DNA from 3 places in the Pseudoalteromonas sp. AOP7-A1-14 genome. Region 2 is predicted to be linked to each of the others. Evidence: predicted binding sites of a transcription regulator. Region 2 holds the regulator's gene; each other region holds the start of a gene.
The links. The regulator ArgR, encoded in region 2, controls arginine synthesis, uptake and breakdown. The targets are predictions, from matches to a motif close to ANTGAATANNTATTCANT.
Positions count from the first base shown of each region.

Region 1: a site for ArgR is predicted at 1,442-1,459, ahead of argC (N-acetyl-gamma-glutamyl-phosphate reductase). Genes of this name have one in related genera too.
Region 3: a site for ArgR is predicted at 1,352-1,369, ahead of ACT3RM_RS06700 (OadG family protein). Genes of this name have one in related genera too.

Region 1 is NZ_JBQSVO010000109.1:7,378-9,654, forward strand. It holds gene argB (acetylglutamate kinase) at 1-292, opposite strand, end outside; gene argC (N-acetyl-gamma-glutamyl-phosphate reductase) at 273-1,301, opposite strand; gene argE (acetylornithine deacetylase) at 1,516-2,277, shown strand, end outside.
Region 2 is NZ_JBQSVO010000003.1:67,147-69,423, reverse strand. It holds gene ACT3RM_RS01190 (Dyp-type peroxidase) at 395-1,288, shown strand; gene argR (transcriptional regulator ArgR) at 1,291-1,758, opposite strand; gene mdh (malate dehydrogenase) at 1,973-2,277, shown strand, end outside.
Region 3 is NZ_JBQSVO010000028.1:16,453-18,729, reverse strand. It holds gene pdxJ (pyridoxine 5'-phosphate synthase) at 1-393, shown strand, start outside; gene ACT3RM_RS06710 (hypothetical protein) at 473-664, opposite strand; gene ACT3RM_RS06705 (DUF1328 domain-containing protein) at 714-884, opposite strand; gene ACT3RM_RS06700 (OadG family protein) at 1,420-1,659, shown strand; gene oadA (sodium-extruding oxaloacetate decarboxylase subunit alpha) at 1,676-2,277, shown strand, end outside.

The DNA of each region.
Region 1 (2,277 bases), on a different contig from region 2:
GTCCTACAGGTTTATGGCCTGCAACAATTGCTTGGCTCATTAATTGTTTATTAGCACAGCCTGCCAGCGCACCGACTATATAAGGCATTTGCTCTTTTGGACTAATACGTAAACCTTGGTGCTTAGCACTAGCAAAACCTGCATCAGTAAGGCACTTATCAACTAATGATCCACCGCCATGAACAATAACAAACTGCGCTTGGGTTTGTTTAGCCAATACTTCAAACAACGCTTTTGCGGCATCTTCTGTATTGAGAACCGCACCACCGAGCTTAATGACCCATGTTTGCATTACTTACACCCTTTAAGCCTGTGCTATGGGGTAAGCCCATAGCTAAATTAATACACTGAACTGCTTGGCCGGCAGCGCCTTTTAATAAGTTATCAATTGCGGCCATTACAATAAGTTGCGTTCCTTGTTGCTGCCATGCAATATCTACAAAAGGTTGTTTAGCCACCCCTTTAATTGACGGGACTTTATTGCCGAGCAATCTAATTAATGGTTCATCAGCCAATACTTTATAAGCTTGCGTAACTTGTTCAGTTGTTACACCTGCTTTTAACTGCACGTAAATTGTTTCTAAAATACCCCGAGGGAAATTCCCTAAATGCGGTGTAAACAACACTTTATGACCTAGATGTAGCTCAATTTCAGGACTGTGGCGATGCTTAAATAATCCATAAGGTGTTAAGGATACTTCACAAAAATGAGTACCTACACTTGCTTTACGACCCGCCCCTGTAACACCTGAAACCGCATTAATAATAATCGGCTGTTCGGCCAAAAAACCAGCTTGTTGTAGCGGCTTTAAAGCATTAAGTGCTGCAGTTGGATAACAGCCTGCCACTGCAATTAACTTCGCTTTAGCAATTGCATCGCTGTTCCACTCAGCAAGACCATAAGCTGCATCAGCGAGTAGCTCGGTATGTTGATGCTCAAAACCATAATAGGTTTTATAATCTTCATTACTACTTAAACGATAACCACCGGATAAATCGAAAACCTTCTTACCCATGGCTAAAAAGCGTGGAGCTAAATCAACACTTACTTTATGGTCGGTGCATAGACATACAAAATCAGCTGAATTTTCAATGTCGTTATATGCGCTTTCGCCCAACGGTAATAAAGGCGAATCAAGCAAACCAAGGTGCTCTGGATACAAATCGCTTAATAATTTATTTTTATCTAAGCTTTGCTCAGAAACATAACAACCACTTAACGTTAATTGTGGGTGCTTAGCCACTAAACTGGCTAATTCTGCGCCGCTATAACCACTTGCGCCAATAATTACTACTTTCATTCGTTACTCTTTTTTGGTTTTGTTACATCATAGAAATTCAAATCAGGTTCGATAACACGTAAACAGGCTATCTTAAGTAATGAAATCAGTTTATCGTCGTTGTGTGAACATAGCGTTACTTAATATATTTATGCTTAAAAAGTGAATTGATATTCATCATAAATACTTTTATATTGTTATGCAATTAGAATGAATGATTATTTTGGAATTTTTTATGCCTTTACCGTCTTTTTTGTCCATGTATCAGCAATTAATTGCAGCGCCTTCAATTAGTGCTATGGATGAGTCATTAGCAATGACCAACAAAGGAGTAATTGATTTACTCGAAAGTTGGTGCACCGAACTTGGTTTTGAGTGTGAAATTACAGAGTTAGCAGGCCCAAAAGGCCGCTTTAATTTACTTGCTAAGCGTGGCCAAGGTGATGGTGGTTTAATGCTCGCCGGTCACACTGATACAGTCCCTTTTGATGATAGCCGCTGGAACTACAATCCATTTAAGTTAAGTGAACATGATAATAAATTATACGGTTTAGGTAGTATTGATATGAAAGGCTTTTTTGCTTTTGTATTACAAGCAATCAGCGAGCTTAACGAAAGCGAACAAAACCAACCTATTTTAATTTTAGCAACCGCCGATGAAGAAACCACGATGGCAGGCGCTCAGCAAATTTGTAAACACCCGAACTTAAAACCAGCGCGCTGTATTATTGGTGAACCTACTGATATGAAGCCTGTATTCACTCATAAAGGACATATGAGTTCGGCGATTCGGGTAATTGGTCGTTCGGGTCATAGCTCAGATCCTGAACGCGGTTTAAACGCAATTGAAGTGATGCATAAAGTCACTTCAAAGCTATTAATACTTAAAGAAGAATTAAAGAATAAATATTCAATTGAACATTTTGTTATACCCTACCCGACTTTAAACTTGGGTCACATTCATGGTGGCGACAATGCAAACCGTATTTGTGGTTGC
Region 2 (2,277 bases):
GTAATTTAAAATCAATGTTTTACTTTTTATTTTCGTGTTTTTTTATCATCGTTATACTCAATTTCTGCCATACTTGTAAGAGATGTCTCACGTAGTATTTCCATAATGGGAGGCATGTAGCTTAAATAGTTAAACAGAAACTCATTAATCTAATTCATTACTGCGAACTTCTGAACCTTTTTGTTGTTCTGTGTATAAAAGGTGGTTGCAGAGTTTCTTGGTCAAAGCATATACTTATAGGTAAGTATTAACAGTCACTGAATCGAGTTATTTCAATTAGATAACGTTGAGTTAGCTATTAATAGAATAAAATAGAAATAGGCTACGCGGTTTGCTGCAATGCTTTTCATTCGAAAAATTCGGCCGTGTCAAACATTTAAGCTAAGGATATATCATGGCGCAAGCGCAATCTGGAATTTGTGCTGAGGCAAACTTACACGGTTTGCATTTGTTTTTTAACGTGCTAGATAGTCACGATGAGTCTTTACGTAAAAAATTAAAACGAGTCAGTGCAATACAAGATGAATTTGCTGATCAATTCTCTGAGTCTATGCTTACAAGCTTTGTCGCAATTGGTGCTCAGTATTGGCCGCACTTGCTTCCTGAGTTTATCCCAGACGAATTAAAAAGTTTCCCTAATATAACTCATAGTGAGTATCTTATGGGGGCTGAGCCTTTCGACTTATTTATTCAAATCCGTTCAGATCGCGAAGATGTAAATCACTTATTTGCACTGCAAATCTTAAAGCTATTTTCACCAGATGTTGAGCTGGTGGAGCAAGTTCGTAACTTTCGCTTTTTAGATGGTCGTGATTTTAATGGCTTTATTTATGGTGGCGATATGCCTTATGGCAGACAAAAACGCACCACGGCATTAATTAATAAGCCAGGTCACTTTGAAGATCAGGGCAGTTATATTCATGTGCAACGTTTTGTGCATGATTTAAGTGTATGGCAGCACCTATCACTGACAGAACAAGAACAAATAATGGGGCGCACACGCTTAGATAACACACTTGTGGTGCCTGCTATAAAAAGTAGTCATGCCGTTAGGGTAGAACTTAAAGATGAACAAGGGCTGCCGATTTTATTAAATCAAAGTATGCCTTTTGGTGATGTACACGAACAGGGGATTTTAACGGTTAGTTGTTCCGCTTCAGGGGAGGCTTTTACGCAAGTGCTTAAGAGTCGCTTGGGGGAGTGTTCTGATCATTGGCTTGATTTTACTCAAGCCGATATGGGATCTGCGTTTTTTGCACCATCGTTAAACTTTTTAAAGCAACTGTAAGTTTAAACCGTATCAAATAAGATATGAACACGCTCAAGGGTGACATCTATTTCAGATATTTTCGCTGGCGCGATAAAAATAGTGTCATCGCCAGCAATGGTACCAAGTACGCCATCGGCCTTGCCTAATGAATCAAGCAAGCGAGCAATAAGCTGTGCAGCCCCAGGGCTGGTACGAATGATAATCATCATTTCGTTATGCATAATATCTATAACTAATTGGCGTAGAGGGCTTTTAGCAGTCGGTACGCCCATTTCAGCAGGTAAGCAGTAAACCATTTCTTGTTTTGCGTTACGGGTGCGTACAGCACCAAATTTACTTAACATGCGTGAGACTTTACTTTGGCTTATATTATCAAAGCCTTGCTCTTTTAAGGCCTCAACTATTTCACCTTGTGAGCCAAAGTTCTCTTCTTTTAATAACGCTTTAAAGGCTTTAACTAATGCTTCTTGCTTGTCTTGGGGTTGCATGTCGTAGATTCTTATTCATTAATGGTGGGGTAATTCTACACAATATTGCATAGTTATGCAGTAATTGTCTGATGAATTTCACCTGTAAACTACTTTATTTACAACTATGGTCGAAATTATATGCAAAATAAGCAGGATAAATTTGTCTTTAGGTGTTAATTTCATTATCTTTAGTGCCACTAAGTTTTTCCTACCTTAAATTATGGAGAGTTTTATGAAAGTTGCTGTTCTAGGCGCAGCTGGCGGTATCGGCCAAGCATTGTCTTTATTATTAAAAACAGGGTTACCTGCAGGTTCTGAATTATCATTATATGACGTAGCCCCAGTTGTTCCAGGTGTAGCGGTTGATCTTTCTCACATCCCAACTGACGTAAAAGTAGCGGGTTTTGGTGCCGATGACCTAGGTAAAGCGTTAGAGGGGGCTGATGTCGTACTTATCCCTGCAGGCATGCCACGTAAACCGGGTATGGATCGCGCTGATTTATTCAACGTGAATGCAGGTATTATCAAAACATTAGC
Region 3 (2,277 bases), on a different contig from region 2:
GATAAAATAAAAGCAGCTACTACCAGGCTTAGCAATGAGGGCATTAAAGTGTCATTATTTATTGATGCAGATAAAGCCCAGTTAGATGCCGCAAAAGTGTGTAATGCCCCTTATGTTGAAATTCATACTGGCGCTTATGCGGATGCACAAAATGATGCTGACACACAAAAAGAGCTTGAACATATCCGCCAAGGTGTAGAGTATGCTGCTAGTATTGGCTTAGTCGTCAATGCAGGCCACGGACTGCATTATCACAATGTAAAACCGATTGCCGCAATGCCCGAAATATATGAACTAAATATTGGCCATGCAATTATTGCTCGCGCAGCCATTGATGGTTTAGACAAAGCCGTGCGCGATATGAAACGCCTTATGCTTGAAGCAAGACTTTAATTAAGTATAAGATAGGTTTAATTAATAACAAAAAAGCGACCCAATTGGGTCGCTTTTTTAATTTTAAACTAAATTGCTATTAGCAATTCGTTTCTTCAGCATTCATGCCTTCTTTAGCTTCTTCACAGGCGTCTTCAACACCATTTTGCACGTCTGTTACAGCTTCATCAATGCGCTCTCCGGCATCCTCAGCATGGTTATCTTCACAACCCATAATAAAAAAACTTGCGAATAATGCGATAACACCTGCTTTAATTGTTGATGATTTCATAATGTAATTCCTTGTCGAAGGTTAAAAAGATTAATAAGTTAATTAGTATCTAGGGTTTTTTTCCTCGTAAGGCACCAGAAACTAATGAAATAACTAATAGTACTAAAAATATAAAAAAGATTATTTTTGCTATTCCTGCAGCAGCACCAGCGATACCACCAAAACCTAACACTGCAGCGATTAACGCAATAACTAGAAACGTAATTGTCCAGCGTAACATTGTATTCTCCTTGGTTCATCTAAATCGTTCGTATCATTGATAAGCGAGTTACGTGCCACTTTTTAAGTTGTTGATTTTTATTGTTTTAATTTATTTTCCAAGCTGGGTATATTTGAGTGTTACGTAATTTTTACGACTTGTCATGTAACTTATTCATACCATTAATGTAAGTTATGGCGCAGAGAGTTTTATACGTAAATAAGCGTATAATATCTATTTTATTCTTGGTAAGACCAATTTCATGTTAAGTTAACTTTCTTTATAGTGCCATTATTTTAAAGCGCTAAATCTCACATGTTTTTTCGCTTTTATAATTATTATCTATATCGAGTGCTTTTATCGTTTAAGTCCTATCGGTTTTCATTGTTATCAACAGTATTAAGTTAAATATTGATATGTTACTTTAGTAGTAATTGGTTATACCATTTGACAAAGTGCTAGACAATAAATAGAGCTTTGTTATGATTAGTGCATAAATATTAAGTATAATCGGATTTTTATTTAATTGTTCGGTTGAGTTATCAAGGGGAGCAAGATGGATGTAGGTGCTTTACTTACTACCGCGGCAAGTTTAATGCTGACAGGCATGGTGGGAGTATTTCTTTTTCTTTCGTTTTTAATTTGGGCTATTTCACTTATGTCCAAAATAGCTGCGCGGTTTGAAAATCCCGTTGCGCCGCTTGCTCGAAAGGCGTCAATTCAAGCAAAGGGTGTTCCTAGTGAACATGTTGCTGCGATCAGTGCGGCCATTGCTCAATACAATAACAAACAATAATTCTAAGAGGTAATTCATGGCTAAATTAAAACTGACAGAGCTTGTACTACGTGACGCACACCAATCATTGCTGGCTACACGTATGCGCCTTGATGACATGTTACCAATTGCGAGTAAACTGGATGACGCAGGTTATTGGTCAATAGAATCATGGGGCGGAGCTACTTTTGATTCATGTATTCGTTATTTAGGTGAAGATCCTTGGCAGCGCATTCGTTCTTTAAAAGCCGCAATGCCAAATACCAAGCAGCAAATGTTGTTGCGTGGTCAAAACTTATTAGGCTATCGTCATTATGCTGATGATGTAGTAGAAAAGTTTGTTGAGCGCGCCCATAAAAATGGCGTTGACGTATTTCGTATTTTTGATGCGATGAACGATGTACGCAACCTTGAAACCGCCATTAAAGCGGCTGTTAAAGTTGGCGCGCATGCACAAGGAACCATTTCATACACTGTAAGTCCAGTACATACGTTAGACATGTGGTTAAAGCTTGCAAAAGAGCTTGAAGAGCTAGGCTGTCATTCTATTTGTATTAAGGATATGGCGGGGTTATTAAAACCTTATGATTGTGAGCAGTTAATTAAAGGCTTAAAAGAAACCGTATCGATTCCAATTGC